Regions from separate parts of the Streptomyces sp. NBC_01450 genome, predicted to be linked through region 2. Evidence: riboswitches for the same ligand, from Rfam matches in the RefSeq annotation. Region 2 holds a riboswitch; each other region holds the start of a gene.
The links. A riboswitch is a leader RNA that binds a small molecule or an ion and turns the genes downstream of it on or off. The one in region 2 is predicted to bind cyclic di-AMP.
Positions count from the first base shown of each region.

Region 1: another riboswitch for cyclic di-AMP. It lies ahead of OG568_RS14960 (M23 family metallopeptidase); the one in region 2 lies ahead of OG568_RS22555 (transglycosylase SLT domain-containing protein).
Region 3: another riboswitch for cyclic di-AMP. It lies ahead of OG568_RS21450 (C40 family peptidase); the one in region 2 lies ahead of OG568_RS22555 (transglycosylase SLT domain-containing protein).

Region 1 is NZ_CP109480.1:3,360,414-3,365,939, reverse strand. Features, by position in the region: gene OG568_RS14975 (DNA gyrase/topoisomerase IV subunit A) at 1-794, opposite strand, end outside; gene OG568_RS14970 (M16 family metallopeptidase) at 1,074-2,414, shown strand; gene OG568_RS14965 (M16 family metallopeptidase) at 2,411-3,799, shown strand; cyclic di-AMP (ydaO/yuaA leader) riboswitch at 4,082-4,242, shown strand; gene OG568_RS14960 (M23 family metallopeptidase) at 4,255-5,019, shown strand; gene OG568_RS14955 (GntR family transcriptional regulator) at 5,232-5,526, shown strand, end outside.
Region 2 is NZ_CP109480.1:5,040,362-5,045,887, reverse strand. Features, by position in the region: gene OG568_RS22565 (FAD-dependent oxidoreductase) at 1-273, shown strand, start outside; partial or broken gene OG568_RS22560 (HAD family hydrolase) at 578-1,378, shown strand; gene OG568_RS22555 (transglycosylase SLT domain-containing protein) at 1,564-2,256, opposite strand; cyclic di-AMP (ydaO/yuaA leader) riboswitch at 2,260-2,423, opposite strand; partial or broken gene OG568_RS22550 (CocE/NonD family hydrolase) at 3,525-4,208, opposite strand; gene OG568_RS22545 (polyprenyl synthetase family protein) at 4,484-5,494, shown strand.
Region 3 is NZ_CP109480.1:4,821,241-4,826,766, reverse strand. Features, by position in the region: partial or broken gene OG568_RS21455 (tellurite resistance/C4-dicarboxylate transporter family protein) at 1-275, opposite strand, end outside; gene OG568_RS21450 (C40 family peptidase) at 447-1,616, opposite strand; cyclic di-AMP (ydaO/yuaA leader) riboswitch at 1,625-1,797, opposite strand; gene pcrA (DNA helicase PcrA) at 2,069-4,588, shown strand; gene OG568_RS21440 (M23 family metallopeptidase) at 4,685-5,526, opposite strand, start outside.

The DNA of each region.
Region 1 (5,526 bases), 1.7 Mb from region 2:
GCCGTGACGTCCTCCACCGCCACCGTGGCACGGATCTTGAAGGTGCCGCGGCCCGACTCGTAGGCGTCCCTGATCCCGGTCAGGCCGACGATCCGGCCGCCCGTGGGCAGGTCGGGGCCCGGTACGTACTTCATCAGGGTGTCCAGGTCGGCGCCCGGATAGCGGATCAGGTGGCGGGCGGCCGCGATGACCTCGCCGAGGTTGTGCGGCGGCATGTTCGTCGCCATACCGACGGCGATCCCGGACGATCCGTTGACCAGCAGGTTCGGATACGCCGCCGGGAGGACGTCGGGCTCCTGCTCCTGGCCGTCGTAGTTCGGCGTGAAATCGACCGTGTCCTCGTCGATGGACTCGGTCATCAGTGACGTGGCGTCGGCCATCCGGCACTCGGTGTAACGCATGGCGGCCGGCGGGTCGTCATTGCCGAGCGAGCCGAAGTTGCCGTGGCCGTCGACCAGCGGCAGGCGCATGGAGAAAGGCTGGGCCAGGCGCACCAGCGCGTCGTAGATCGACGCGTCGCCGTGCGGGTGGAGCTTACCCATGACCTCGCCGACGACGCGGGCGCACTTCACATAGCCGCGGTCGGGGCGCAGCCCCATCTCGTTCATCTGGTACACGATGCGGCGGTGCACGGGCTTGAGGCCGTCACGGGCGTCCGGCAGGGCTCGCGAATAGATGACCGAGTACGCGTATTCGAGGAAGGAGCCCTGCATCTCGTCCACGACGTCGATGTCGAGGATCTTCTCCTCGTACGAGTCGTCGGGCGGCGGGGTCTTCGTGCTGCGGCGGGCCATCGCTGCTGCGGCTCCTTCACAGTCTCTGCCGGGGCATGAACGGGTTCTGACGCGCACCATTGTGGACCGCCGCACTGACAACGCCGACCGCGACCCGTCCATAGGGGCTTCCCGGAGCCCGGTTCCGATCGCTCACGGCGAACGGAAGTCCGGCCTCCCACCTCAGGAATTCTCGCTCTCGGCGTACGAGGTGCGGGAACTTCGCCACCTGTCGGCGCGCTTGCATACAGTGGCAGGACCGGCAGGAATTCTGCAGTTTCCGCGATCGAAGGGACGTACATGCCCATGGGTCACACGGCCACAGCTGAGGCAGGCTCCGGCGGCCTGACAGCGACAGAGCACCGCCTGGCCAACGGCCTGCGCGTGGTGCTCTCCGAGGACCACCTGACCCCGGTCGCGGCGGTGTGCCTCTGGTACGACGTCGGCTCACGGCACGAGGTCAAGGGCCGTACCGGCCTTGCTCACCTTTTCGAGCACTTGATGTTCCAGGGCTCGGGCCAGGTGAAGGGCAACGGCCACTTCGAACTGGTGCAGGGCGCGGGTGGCTCCCTCAACGGAACGACCAGTTTCGAGCGCACCAACTACTTCGAGACGATGCCCGCCCACCAGCTGGAGCTCGCGCTCTGGCTGGAGGCCGACCGCATGGGCTCGCTGCTGGCCGCGCTCGACGACGAGTCCATGGAGAACCAGCGGGACGTCGTCAAGAACGAGCGCCGCCAGCGCTACGACAACGTGCCCTACGGCACCGCTTTCGAGAAGCTGACCGGGCTCGCCTACCCCGAGGGCCACCCGTACCACCACACCCCGATCGGGTCGATGGCGGACCTGGACGCGGCGACCCTGGAGGACGCCCGCGCCTTCTTCCGCACCTACTACGCGCCGAACAACGCGGTGCTCTCCGTGGTCGGGGACATCGACCCGGAGCAGACGCTCGCCTGGATCGAGAAGTACTTCGGCTCCATCCCCGGGCACGACGGCAAGCCCGCCCCGCGCGACGGCGCGCTGCCCGAGGTCATCGGCGAGCAGCTGCGCGAGGTCGTCGAGGAGGAGGTTCCGGCGCGCGCCCTGATGGCCGCCTACCGGCTCCCGGAGGACGGCACGCGCGCGGCCGACGCGGCCGACGTGGCGCTCACCATCCTCGGTGGCGGCGAGTCGTCCCGGCTCTACAACCGGCTCGTACGCCGTGACCGCACCGCCGTCGCGGCCGGGTTCGGGCTGCTGCGGCTCGCCGGAGCGCCGTCCCTGGGCTGGCTGGACGTGAAGACGTCCGGTGACGTCGAGGTCCCGGTGATCGAGTCCGCCGTCGACGAGGAGCTCGCCCGGTTCGCCGAGGAGGGCCCCACGGACGAGGAAATGGAGCGCGCCCAGGCCCAGTTGGAGCGCGAGTGGCTGGACCGGCTGGGCACGGTCGCGGGCCGCGCCGACGAACTGTGCCGGTACGCGGTCCTGTTCGGCGACCCCCAGCTCGCCCTGACGGCCGTACAGCGCGTCCTGGACATCACGGCCCAGGAGGTCAAGGAGGTCGCCAAGTCCCGTCTGCGCCCCGACAACCGCGCGGTGCTCGTGTACGAGCCGATCGCTGCCGACACCACCGAAGAGGACGAGGAGGCGGCGAAGTGACCGAGCTCGCCACCATGGACTTCCACCCGCAGCCCCAGGCCGGCCGGCCCAAGCCCTGGGCCTTCCCGGCGCCCGAGCGCGGCACGCTGGACAACGGCCTGACCGTGCTGCGCTGCCACCGCCCCGGCCAGCAGGTCGTCGCCGTCGAGGTGCTGCTCGCCGCGCCGCTGGAGGCCGAGCCCGCGGGCCTCGACGGCGTCGCCACGATCATGGCGCGCGCCTTCTCCGAGGGCACCGACAAGCTCTCCGCCGAGGAGTTCGCCGCGGAGCTGGAGCGCTGCGGCGCCACTCTCGACGCGCACGCCGACCACCCCGGCGTACGGCTGTCGCTCGAAGTGCCCGTCTCGCGCCTGCCCAAGGCGCTCGGTCTGCTCGCCGACGCCCTGGCGGCACCGGCGTTCGCGGACAGCGAGGTCGAGCGACTGGTGCGCAACCGGCTCGACGAGATCCCGCACGAGACGGCCAACCCGGCCCGCCGCGCCGCCAAGGAGCTCTCCAAGGAGCTGTTCCCGGCGACCTCGCGCATGTCGCGCCCGCGCCAGGGCACCGAGGAAACCGTCCAGAAGATCGACTCGGCGGCCGTCCGCGCCTTCTACGACAAGCACGTGCGTCCCGCCACGGCCACCACCGTGATCGTCGGCGACCTGACCGGCGTCGACCTCGACGAGCTGCTCGCCGAGACGCTCGGCGACTGGACCGGCTCGTCCGGCGAGCCGCGCCCCGTGCCGTCGGTCACCGCCGACGACACCGGCCGCGTGATCATCGTGGACCGCCCCGGCGCGGTCCAGACGCAGCTGCTCATCGGCCGCGTCGGCGCCGACCGGCACGACCGTGTGTGGCCCGCCCAGGTGCTCGGCACGTACTGCCTCGGCGGCACCCTCACCTCGCGTCTGGACCGCGTCCTGCGCGAGGAGAAGGGCTACACCTACGGTGTGCGGGCGTTCGGCCAGGTCCTGCGGGCCGCTCCGGACGGAACCGGTATCGCGATGCTCGCCATCAGCGGTTCCGTGGACACCCCGAACACCGGCCCGGCGCTCGACGACCTCTGGAAGGTGCTGCGCACCCTCGCCGCCGAGGGGCTGACGGACGCCGAGCGCGACATCGCCGTGCAGAACCTGGTGGGGGTGGCGCCCCTCAAGTTCGAGACCGCGGCGGCCGTCGCGGGCACGCTCGCGGACCAGGTCGAGCAGTACCTGCCGGACGACTACCAGGCGACGCTGTACCAGCAGCTCGCCGCGACCGGCACCGTGGAGGCCACCGCGGCCGCCGTGAGCGCGTTCCCGGTGGACCGTCTGGTGACCGTCCTCGTCGGTGACGCCGCGCAGATCCAGGAGCCCGTCAAGGCCCTCGGAATCGGTCAAGTGACCGTCGTGTCGGCGGAGTAGAGGCTCAACAGAGGCCGGCGGGACGTCGGCCGGAAGCGGAGCCGCACGCGGAGCGGAAGAGCGCGACTCCGTAGGGCCCGGGTGACTGAAGAGTCGCCCGGGCCCCTTTTTGCTCGGATTTTCGCCCGGGCCTCATCCCCAAGATGTCCGTATTGGTAGGGAGGTTGCCCGTCTGCCCTGTGGCATGCACTACAAAAGCCGTGATCCGTTTGTTGATTGAAAGACGCCCCGTCTAGCGTCGGTCCGGCTGTTCGTCAGGCAGTGCGCCGCGCCCGCGGCACCGGACAGTCATCGCCGAGTCCCCGTACGGCGCGAGCCAGGGGAGCCGGGGACCCACACGCAGTCCCTGGGGTGAATCGGACGCCCTCCCCGGAGGGAGTCCGTAGGAGACCTTCCTGCTCCGAACCCGTCAGCTAACCCGGTAGGCGAGAGGGAAGGAAAGGATCAGCCCCTACATGGCGTTCACCTGTGGCCCCGGGAAACACCGCCGTCCGAGCCGCGTGAAGCGCTCCACCACGAACGCCGTCGGCGTCGCCGCGCTCACCACCACCGGTGTCATCGGAACCCTGGCCGCTCCGGCGCTCGCCGCGGACGCCTCCGTCGAGCAGACCGGACTGACCCAGGCCGTCACCCTCGGGGACAAGGTCGCCGCCCAGATCGACGCGCAGGCCGCCGCCCAGCAGCGCGCCGCCGACGAGGCCGCCGCGCGCAAGAAGGCCGAGGAAGCCGCGCGGAAGAGGGCCGCCGAGGAGGCGAAGAAGGAGCGCGAGGCCAAGGAGCGTGCCGCCCGTGCCGCCGAGCGCAAGCGTCTCAACACCTTCGTCCTGCCGATCACCGGCTCGTACATCTCCACCGGCTACAAGACCGGTGGCAGCCTCTGGTCCTCCGGCAGTCACACCGGCGTCGACTTCCACGCCGCCTCCGGGACCTCGGTCCACGCGGTCGGCTCCGGCACGGTCGTCACGGCCGGCTGGGGCGGCGCCTACGGCAACCAGATCGTCCTGAAGATGCACGACGGCACCTACACGATGTACGGCCATCTGTCGTCCATCGGCGTCTTTGTGGGGCAGACGGTCACCCCGGGCCAGCAGATCGGCCTCTCCGGCTCCACCGGGAACACCACCGGGCCGCACCTCCACTTCGAGGCCCGCACGACGGCGGAGTACGGCTCCGACATGGACCCGGTCGCCTACCTCCGCGCGCACGGCGTGAACGTCTGACGCCCGTACACCCCGAACGTCCGACGACCGGCGTCAACACTTCAGAAGCCCCGGCTCCCCCGAGCCGGGGCTTCGTCGTTTCGAACGGCTGTCTGTCCAAAAAATATCCATGGATTCCGGCCCGCCATCGGAAATTCCGGCTCTCTGCAATAGAGTCGGTGAACAAGCGTCAATCGACCGCGTTTCGCGGGGATTAAGGCGGAGGTCCGGTCATGCGCGTTCCCGCGCACTCGGTATGCACGGCGATCCGTGATGACATCGTCGCGGGTGTCTACGAGCGCGGCAGCCGGCTCACCGAGGAACTACTCGCGCGTCGCTACGGCGTCTCGCGGGTCCCCGTGCGCGAGGCCCTGCGCACGCTGGAGGCCGAGGGCTTCGTCGTCACCCGTCGGCACGCGGGCGCGTGCGTCGCGGAGCCCACCGAGCAGGAGGCGGCGGACCTGCTGGAGATGCGCATGCTCCTGGAGCCGCTGGGCGCCGCCAGGGCCGCGCAGCGGCGCACCGAGG
Region 2 (5,526 bases):
AGCGAGGAGCTCTCCGCCGACCATGTCATCGCGGCGACCGGTTATCGCGTCGACATCGCCGCGATGGACTTCCTGGGGCACGAGTTGCGTACGGCGCTCGCGGTGAGCCGCGGCACCCCCAAGCTCGGTGCCGGGTACCGGTCCTCGGTGCCCGGGCTGTACTTCACGGGGCTGCCGGCGGCGGCTTCGTACGGGCCGGTGATGCGGTTCGTGTGCGGTACGGAGTTCGCTTCGCCGCGGTTGGCCAAGCACTTGGCGGGCGCGCACGGGTGAGGCGTCCGGGGGCCGTACGGTCGAGGGGGCGGTGGCTTGTGGGCCACGCCCCCGGGCCGAGCCCAACCCGCAGCGCCGGAGCTCGTGTTGGGGTCGGACAGCCAAAGTCACCGGAGCCGCGTCATCCTCTGGAGTGACATTCCGGTCGGAGTCTTTTCGTACCGCCCGCCTCGGTGGACGGGGGCCGAAGTGGACTTTGTACGCCCGGTACGCCCCGTACGGTGAACGGCGTTGCTGTCGGGATACCGGACGTCGTCTGGTTCACGCCGGGCCGACGAGTCGTTCGATCCGTATTCTTCGGATCATGGCCGCTCCGACTGCATATTCACTTATCGCCACTGACCTGGACGGAACGCTGCTCCGCGGCGACGACACCCTCTCCGACCGGTCCCGGGCCGTGTTGGCGAGGGTGGCCGAGGCGGGCGCCCGGCACCTGGTCGTGACGGGGCGCCCGGCGCCGAGAGTACGACCGCTGCTCGACGAACTCGGCGGCGCGGGGCTGGCGGTGTGCGGGCAGGGGGCGCAGCTGTACGACGCGGCGGCGGACCGTCTGCTGTGGTCGGTGACCCTGGACAGGGAACTCGCGGAGACCGCGATCGGCAAGATCGAAGCGGAGGTCGGACTGCTCTACGCCGCTGTGGACCAGGACGGTGTGGACGGGCTGACGCTCATCGAGCCGGGGTATGTGATGCCGCATCCGACGCTTCCCGCGGTACGGGTGCACCACCGCGACGACCTGTGGACGAAGCGGATCAGCAAGGTGTTGCTCCGTCACCCCTCGCTGTCCGACGACGAGTTGGCGTCAGCGGCCCGGAGCGTGGTCGGCTCCCTGGCCACCGTCACCATGTCGGGGCCCGGGACCGTCGAACTCCAGCCATGCGGCGTGACCAAGGCGACGGGTCTCGCGCTCGCCGCCGCCCATCTCGGCCTCACTCCCGCCGCCACCATCGCCTTCGGTGACATGCCCAACGACATCCCTATGTTCGACTGGGCCGCCCATGGGGTCGCCATGGCCAACGCCCATCCGGAGTTGAAGGCGGTGGCCGACGAGGTGACGCTGTCGAACGAGGACGACGGGATCGCGGTGGTGCTGGAGCGGTTGTTCCCGTGCCCGCCGGTTCAGTCCCGAGAGTTCTCGGAGTTCTCAGGGTCCTCGGAGTCTCGAGAGCCCTCAGAGTCCCGAGAGCCCTCGGAGTCCCAAAGGTCCGGAAAGTCTGATGGGTCCTATTCGTCCCGTCAGGCTTCTGGGCCCCTTTGGCCCCGGCAGGCGCACCAGCCCTACCAGTCGTATCAGTAGGCCCCGTGGACGTTGTCGATCGAGCCGTACCTCGCCGCCGCGTAGTTGCAGGCCGCCGTGATGTTCGCCACCGGGTCGTAGGGATCCATTGACGTGCCCGGCACGTGGTAGGCCTTGAACGTCGGGTCGATGACCTGGAGGAGGCCCTTGGAGGGGATGCCGGCAGCGGCGTTGGAGTCCCACTTGTTGATGGCCAGGGGGTTTCCGGAGGACTCGCGCATCACGTTGCGGTAGATGCCGTTGTAGGTCCCGGGTATCCGGTGCTGGGCCATGATGGCCAGCGAGTGCTTGATCCAGCCGTCGAGGTTGTTCGTGTACGTCTTCGCGGAGGCCTGGGTGGCGGTCGCCGGCTTCGCTTTGGTACCGCCATGGACGGTTTTGGTGCCCACGGTCAGGGTGAGGCCCGTGCGGAGCGCCGACGGGTCGGGGCCGATGACCGCGCGGTTGGCCTTGTACAGCTTCGCCACGCCGCCGCTCGTGGGGTTCTTCTGCGCGATCTTGGACAGTGTGTCGCCCGCGACCACCTTGTACGTGATGAGCTGGACGTCCGGGGTGGTGGCGGCCTGTGCGCCGGTCGCGCCCACGATCGGAAGGGCGAGCGCGGCTCCACCCGTTCCCACGGCGAGGATGCCCCGGACGAGGGTGTTGCGGGTCTTGGATCTGCGGTGCTTGCCAAGTGCGGCCATGCGAGTTCCTCTCCGGTGCCTGCGAGGTGAGCTGTCGGGTTCGGGCGGAGCTGCCCGGCCGCACGGTGTGTGCGGTTTCACCCCTAGCCGTTCCGGTGTGCGGATCGGCGACTTACCTGGGTCCCCCGCTCCTGCCGTGCGTGCGTCTGTGTGGGTGGGTGGAATATTCCGGTCGGCGGCAGGATTGGGCGGTCCGTCCGGATCGACGTGAACGTATGCGAGAGCACATGTCCGGAACAAGCCCTCATTTCCCGGTGTAGATCGCTTTCACCTGGGCAAATCGAGGGATGAATTGCCCGATTTTTCCGGAACGTGCCACTCAACTTGCCTTATGCGAAGGGGGAGTCGTCAAGGGAGGGTAAATATTCCGCCCCACGTGGACGTGACCCAATTCACGAGACCAAGCGTGAGTAATGCCGCACTGGCGGCAAATCGGACATCAGGATCCGAGTGTCCGGGCCGATGAACCCGCGGGTGGAGCCGGGTGTGCCTCCCGCACGGACGGGCCAGTGTCGGGGTGGCCGCCGGGGAGCCGGCCGGTGTGGGGCTTGAAGTAGAGGCCGCGGGACCGGCATTCGGGGAGTTCGTGGCACATCAGGTCCGGGTATGGCCCGAACTCCTGCCCCGCATAAGCCCCGTTGGTCCTCGCCGACGCCTCGCCGCCGCCGTCGGCATTTCGGTCCGTCGTGCGGGCGATCCTCTTCTCCCATGTCCGATGGAGGGCGACCTCGTCGCCGTCCTTGCGGACCGGTTCGTTGGAGGTGGTGAACTCCCGGGCGTCGCAGCCGATTTCGCGGCGCGTCTCGATCCGGGCGTCCCGGTGCGGCTCCGGGCGGTACGGCGTGGCTCCGGGGGGTGCGGACGGACCGACCTCGTTGAGCGGACGCGGGTGGAGAGCGGGTCCGACTCCCTTGCTCGCGACGGGAGTTCGAGGAAGCTGCCCGCCGGGCCCAAGGCGAACCCCGCCTCCGAGCCCGGATTCCAGGAGACCGCCTGATCGGGGTCGTGAACGCGCCGGCAGGTCCAGAGCGCCCCGGGGCACCACTGTCGAGGAACCGTCGGCAGCGACGTCGCACACCCGGGCGATCACCTGGCCTCAGGGGGAGTGGGGGAGTGGGACTGGGGGGGGGAGGGCCGGACGGTGTCACCCACCCAGCGGCCGGCGGCTGCTCCATCACGCCCGGGCCCGGATCGGCGAGCGAGCCGGGGCCGGGATTGTTGATCACGCCGAGGCCGGGTCGGTGGCTCATGCCGGGGTCGCGCCCGGGGACGCTCGTACTGGTCGGCCTCAGCCGGCGGTCCCACCACCTCGGCGTCTCCTGGAGGAAGCCGGTCGCCGGGCCCGGCGGCAGATCCCGGTCCGGGTGCTGGTGGCATCAGGGGCCGATCGGGGCGCGCACACGGTCGGCGGGGAGGTTCTCGACCAGCCGCGGCACCGTGTCGCGGTAGGGGTCGTGCCGGCCGTCCGCCGCCAGGACGGCGGCCGGGATCCCTTCGTGTCCTCCGTCCGCGTGCACACCGGCGTGGCGCCAGTACGCGTCCCGGGCCGGGTGGGACAGCCACGTATGGATGAACGGCTCCACCGTCTCCAGACGCTTCACCCGCGTGTCGCGCCACATCACCTGGCCCACGTGCGCCGGGTCCGGCGGACGGGTGACGTCGGTGAGCGCCGTGGCCGCCCGGGCGTGCGTCTCGACGGCGGGGACGGAACCTCCCATGTGGCGCTGGTCGTTGTCATAGGGCTCGTCGGTCGAGCGGACCGTGACGATCGCCTTGAGCGGTTCGGGCGCGAGGGCCGCGATCCGGCGGGAGGCTCCGTACGGGTCCGTCGGCACGCCCTCTCCGAGTCCGGTCGGTGAGGCGGCCCGGGCGATATTCGAGGAGTGTGGGGACGACGGCGTCGGTCAATGGGCGCCGCGCGCGTACAGGCGGGCGTCGTCCGGGAGGGGGATTTACAGATCGGCCATATCGGCTGATCTATCACATACCGCCCGCGATCCCGCACGGCCCGGGCGCGGGACTGTCTGCCGCTCGGGGGACATCGGATGGCGAGGGAGGGGGAAGTCGGGAGGAAGTCGGCAGTGGGGACGGTGGGCGCTCGTGGTGATCGAAACGTGACCGGATACGCTGACTTGAGTGATGGCAGCGACACATCGACAAACCGTGTCATCGACCGAATGATCGACCGAGTTCGCCATGTGATCGTCAGCAGACAGGAGAACCTCTCGTGACCGTCGTCGGGCCGTTCGGGCTGAGCGTGCGGGACCAGGCTCTCGAAGCCGATATCCAGGCCGGATTGACGGCTGTGGAGGAGGGCTTGCTCGAAGTCACCAAGAGTGAGGTCCCCTTCATCACGGAGGCCGCGCAGCATCTGCTGCGCGCCGGCGGAAAGCGGTTCCGTCCGCTGCTCGTGATGCTCGCCGCGCAGTTCGGTGACCCCTACGCGCCGGGTGTCGTGCCCTCGGCCGTGGTCGTCGAACTGACTCATCTCGCCACCCTGTACCACGACGACGTGATGGACGAGGCCGACGCGCGGCGCGGCGTGCCCAGTGCGAACACCCGTTGGGGCAACTCGGTCGCGGTCCTCACCGGTGATTTCCTCTTCGCGCGCGCGTCGCACACCCTGGCCGACCTCGGGCCCGAGGCCGTCCGTATCCAGGCCGAGGCGTTCGAGCGGCTCGTCACCGGGCAGATCCTGGAGACGGCGGGGCCGCGCGACGGGCGCGACCCGGTCGAGCACTACCTCGACGTGCTCAGCGGCAAGACCGGCTCGCTGGTCGCCGTGGCGTGCCGGTTCGGCGCGATGATGTCGGGTGCCGACGAGACGGTCGTGGACGTGCTGACGCAGTACGGGGAGCGGCTGGGTGTCGCCTTCCAGCTCGCGGACGACGTACTGGACATCGCCTCCGACTCGCACGAGTCGGGGAAGACGCCGGGGACGGACCTGCGCGAGGGCATCGCCACGCTGCCGGTGCTGCGGCTGCGTGAGCGGGCGGAGCGGCTCGGTCTCGCCGAGGACATCGCGCTGTGCGAGCTGCTCGACTCCGACCTCACGGACGACGACCGGCATGCGGAGGCGCTGGCCCTGCTGCGGGCGCACCCCGCCTTGGAGCAGGCCCGCAGGGACACCGTGCGGTACGCGGAGGAGGCCCGGGCCGCGCTCGTTCCGCTCCCCGAGTGTGATGCGAAGGCGGCGCTCACGGAGCTGGTGGACGCGGTGGTGCACCGGGCCGGGTAGGTGCCCGGTGGGCGCGACTGGCGGACGCGACC
Region 3 (5,526 bases), 220 kb from region 2:
CGGGTCCCGAGCACGGCGGTCGCGGCGACGGCGGTCAGCGAACCGGGCGTCCCCGCCTCCGCGAGCCACCTCTCCCGCTCCCACAGCAGTCGTGCGGTGAAGGACACGGCCAGTCCCAGCCAGACGGCGCAGGCCACCGCGAAGGCGATGCCGGACAGCACCTCGTACCCCGTGAGACGCAGGGCGACCGACACGATGCCGGTCGCCATCACGACGGCCCCGGCCGCCGGCGGACGCTGCGCCCACCAGGCGCGGAAGGGGGAGGTGCGAGACATGGGCCGATGCTAAGGAGCCGTGCCGGTGCCGACGGTGGGCCACGCGCGCGTGGGCCTCAAAAACACCTGCACGCGCGCGGAGGGCTCGAAAACAGCCACACGCGCGCGTGCACCCGGAGAAATCGGCTCAGGATCCGCGCAGGATCAGCTGAGGATCAGCTCGGGAAACGCTCAGGCCGGCCGCACCACGCTGTGGATGATCGACGCGCCACCGTAGTAGATCGACTCCTCGCGGACATAGGCGCCGGGCTTCGGGGCGTGGATCATCATGCCGTTGCCGATGTAGATGCCGACGTGGCTGACGTCGTCGTAGAAGAAGACCAGGTCGCCGGGCCGGGCATCGGTCAGGGAGACCGTTGTGCCGGCGTTCACCTGGTCGGTGGTGACGCGCGGGAGGGTGACGCCGGCGGCCTTCCAGGCGGCCTGGGTGAGGCCGGAGCAGTCGTAGGAGCCGGGCCCGGTCGCGCCCCAGACGTACGGCTTGCCGATCTGGGTGCGGGCGAAGGCGAGGGCCTTGTCGGCCTTGGCGGTGTACGAGGAGTCGGTGGCCGAACTCCCGGAGGTGGCGGTGGAGCCAGTGGTCCCGGAGCCGGTCTGCTGCTGGGCGGCCGCCTCCTGGGCCTTCTTCTCCGCCGCGGCCTGCTGCTGGGCCAGCTCCGCCGCCTTGCGGTCGGCCGCTTCCTGCTTCTTCTTCTCGATCGCGGCGAGCCGCGTCTTCTCCTCGGCGGTCAGCTTCGAGAGCAGGTCGCGCGCCTCGGCGAGCTTGCGCTGGACGTCGGCCTTGGACGTCTTCAGCGCGCTCTGCGTCGTGGTGAGCGTCCGCAGGCTCTCGGAGGCCTCCGTGCGCTTCTTGGTGGTGGCGGCCTGCTCGGTGACGTAGTCGTCGACGGCCGCCTTCTGGCGGGTGGTCAGACGGTCCATCAGCTGGGTCTGGTCGAAGTAGTCCTGCGGATTGTCGGCCAGCAGGAGGCTCGCGGTGTCGGGAGCCGCGGCGCCGGTGCGGTACTGCGCCGCGGCGAACGAACCCAACTCCTCGCGCGCGGTGTTGAGCTTCTCGGTGCGCTGGGCCACGTCGTCGAGGAGGGAGGCGACGCGCTTGCGCTGCTGGGCGGTCTTCTCCCTGGTCGCGTTGTAGTTCTCGGTCGCCGTCTCCGCCTGGTGGTAGAGGTCGTCGACCTTCTTCTCGACCTCTTCAATGCTCGGCTTGGAATCGGCCGAGGGCGCGGCGTTCGCCGTCTGGGAGAGCAGGGCCACGGAGGTGAGGGCCGCCGTGGCGAGGACGGGGGTCCGTATACCCGCTATGCGCGTACCCGTAGGACTCGACTTGCGATGCGACGCCAAGGGTGGCGACTCCTTCCGTCATCCGCCTACCGAGTTAGCTGTCGGGTTCGGGCGGGTGCTTCCGGAAGGTTTGCCCTACGGTCCTTGCCCCGCAGGGCGGTTGGACCGATTCACCCCAAGGTCGGTTGGGTCCCCGGCTCCGGCTGCCACGCGGGCGCACCGGACTCGGCGGAGGCCGCACGGCCCGGCGATGTTCGCCGGTTGGGTCGAGCGGCCTGCCCGGCACGCTAGCCAACTCATAAGCGTTCTGTGAAGTTTGATGTGCGATATGCCCGATACATTTTCGTGACCTTGATCTCGGGGCCATTGATCGTCGCTGACCGTATTGAATCGATCCTGAACGGTGACGGCGCCTTCGTACGGGAAAGGGATCATGTGCGGTCGTGGAAAAACCGGTCGGGTTTCCGGGGTGGCCGCGGGTTGTCAGTGCGGCCGCCTAGACTCGGAGAGCGATGAGCAGCCTCTTTGATGACAGCTTTCTGGCGGACCTCCAGCCTTCCGGGGCCCACGAGGAAGAGCCCCCGCCGCCGCCCGAGGACGCGGCGCCGGAGCCGCTTCCGGACGACCTGTTCGGCGGCCGCTTCGACGCGCCCGCGAGCCGGGACACGTACTACCGCGACGGCGCGCACCGCCCCGCCGTGGACCCGGCGGCCCTGCTGGACGGGCTGAACGAGAACCAGCGCGCGGCCGTGGTGCACTCCGGCTCCCCGCTGCTCATCGTGGCCGGCGCGGGCTCCGGCAAGACGCGGGTGCTCACGCACCGCATCGCCCATCTGCTGGGCGAGCGCCATGTCCACCCCGGCCAGATCCTCGCGATCACCTTCACGAACAAGGCCGCCGGCGAGATGAAGGAGCGCGTCGAGCAGCTGGTCGGCCCGCGCGCGAACGCGATGTGGGTGATGACCTTCCACAGTGCGTGTGTGCGGATCCTGCGCCGCGAGAGCAAGCAGCTCGGCTTCACCTCCTCGTTCTCGATCTACGACGCCGCCGACAGCAAGCGGCTGATGGCGCTCGTCTGCCGTGACCTGGATCTCGATCCCAAGCGATTCCCGCCCAAGTCCTTCAGCGCCAAGATCTCGAACCTGAAGAACGAGCTGATCGACGAGGAGGATTTCGCCGCCCAGGCCGCCGACGGCTTCGAGAAGACCCTCGCCCAGGCCTACGCGATGTACCAGTCGCGGCTGCGCGAGGCCAACGCGCTCGACTTCGACGACCTGATCATGACCACGGTCAACCTGCTGCGCGCCTTCCCGGACGTCGCCGAGCACTACCGCCGCCGCTTCCGTCACGTCCTGGTCGACGAGTACCAGGACACGAACCACGCGCAGTACGCCCTGGTCAGGGAGCTCGTCGGCCCGGCCGCCGGTGACCGGGCCGCGGACGTGTCGGCCGCCGCGGGCGACCTCGAGCCCGCCGAGCTGTGCGTCGTGGGCGACGCCGACCAGTCGATCTACGCCTTCCGCGGCGCGACCATCCGCAACATCCTCCAGTTCGAGGAGGACTACCCGGACGCGACGACGATCCTGCTGGAGCAGAACTACCGCTCCACCCAGACGATCCTGTCCGCCGCCAACGCGGTCATCGAGCGCAACGAGTCCCGCCGCCCCAAGAACCTGTGGACCAACGCGGGCGCCGGTTCGAACATCACCGGTTATGTCGCGGACACCGAGCACGACGAGGCCCAGTTCGTCGCCGACGAGATAGACCGTCTCACCGACGCGGGCGAGGCCAAGGCGGGAGACGTCGCGGTCTTCTACCGGACGAACGCCCAGTCCCGTGTCTTCGAAGAGATCTTCATCCGCGTCGGCCTGCCCTACAAGGTCGTCGGCGGCGTCCGCTTCTACGAGCGCAAGGAGGTCCGGGACGTCCTCGCGTACCTCAGGGTCCTGGCCAACCCCGAGGACTCGGTCCCGCTGCGCCGCATTCTGAACGTTCCCAAGCGCGGCATCGGCGACCGCGCCGAGGCCATGATCGACGCGCTCTCGCAGCGCGAGAAGATCAGCTTCGCGCAGGCGCTGCGCCGCGTCGACGAGGCGTACGGGATGGCGGCGCGGTCGACGAACGCCGTGAAGCGGTTCAACACGCTCATGGAGGACCTCCGCACGATCGTCGAGTCCGGCGCGGGCCCGGCGACCGTCCTGGAGGCGGTCCTCGAGCGCACCGGCTACCTCGCCGAGCTGCAGGCCTCGACCGATCCGCAGGACGAGACCCGTATCGAGAACCTTCAGGAACTCGCCGCTGTGGCCCTGGAGTTCGAGCAGGAGACCGGCGAGGGCGAGGGCGAGGGCGAAGGCGCTGGTGCGGCTGCGGCGTCGGGTGAGCTCTCCGCGTTCCTGGAGCGGGTCGCGCTCGTCGCCGACTCCGACCAGATCCCGGACGAGGAGGACGGCAACGGCGTCATCACCCTGATGACCCTCCACACGGCCAAGGGCCTGGAGTTCCCCGTCGTCTTCCTCACCGGCATGGAGGACGGCGTCTTCCCGCACATGCGCGCGCTGGGACAGGTCAAGGAGCTGGAGGAGGAGCGGCGGCTCGCGTACGTCGGCATCACGCGCGCGCGGGAGCGGCTGTACCTCACCCGCTCGTCCATGCGCAGCGCCTGGGGCCAGCCCTCGTACAACCCGCCGTCCCGCTTCCTGGAGGAGATCCCGGAGACGCACCTGGAGTGGAAGCGCACCGGTGCGACCGCTCCCGTGTCCTCGGGGCCCGTCTCCGGTGTGGCCGCCTCGCTGTCGTCCTCGCGTTCGCGGTCCGCGGCGTCCGGTGCCTCCGGCTTCGCGACGCGCCGCGGGATCTCCGAGAAGCCGGTGGTCTCGCTCGCGGTCGGCGACCGGGTCACCCACGACCAGTTCGGGCTGGGCACCGTGGTCGGTGTGAAGGGGACGGGTGCGAACGCGGAGGCGACGGTCGACTTCGGCGAGGCGAAGCCGAAGCGGTTGCTGCTGCGGTACGCGCCGGTGGAGAAGCTGTAGTCCTACGGGGCGGCAGCGAGAAGCCCGGCGACGGCGTTTCGGTCACGTCGTCGGGTGAGGGACCGGTGGGTTACGTCGGGTCCGAGGCCCCGTGGGTTACGTCGGGTCCAGGCCGTGGCTGCGCAGCCACGGCAGCGGGTCGATCGCCGAACCGCCCGCGGGGCGGACCTCGAAGTGCAGGTGCGGACCGGTCGAGTTGCCGGAGTTCCCGGAGAACGCGATCTGCTCACCGGCCTTCACGACCGTCCCCGACGGCACCTTGTAGCTGGAGAGGTGGCAGTACCAGGTCTCCGTGCCGTCCATCGCGGTGACGATCGCCATGTTCCCGTACGCGCTGTTCCACTGCGTCCGTACGGTGCCGTCCGTCGCGGCCATCACCGGCGTGCCGTACGACACCGGGAAGTCGATGCCCGTGTGTACGGACATCCAGTTGATGCCGGCCTGGCCGAAGTAGGCGCTGAGGCCCTTCTGGGTGACCGGGAGGACGAATTTCGGCCGCAGCCGCTCCTTGCGGGCCGCCTCCGCCGCCGCCTTCTGCTTCTCGGCAGCCTGCTGAGCCTTGAGGTCGATACGTTCCTGCGTCCGGCTGGCCCGGTCGGCGAAGTCGTCCGCGCCCGCCGAGAGGCTCTGGAGCTGGGTGTCCAGTTTGTTGTTGGCGGCCGACGGCTTCACCGCGGTCCCGTCGGACGCGCTGAGGGTCGTGTTGTCCTTGCTGTCGCTCCCGCCGATGGTGCCCACGGAGGCGGCGGCGATCCCCGCGACGCCCATCACACAGGCCGAGGGCACGGCGACGGTCAGCAAGGCGGAACGCTTCGCCGGGGTGCGCCGCCGGGAACGCGACGCGGACCGGTTCGCGGCACGGGGGGCCGGAACGACCTCCTCCATGTCCTCGAGCAGCGGCGCGTCCTGCGCGTCACCGGCGTCCTCGAACTCGCCCT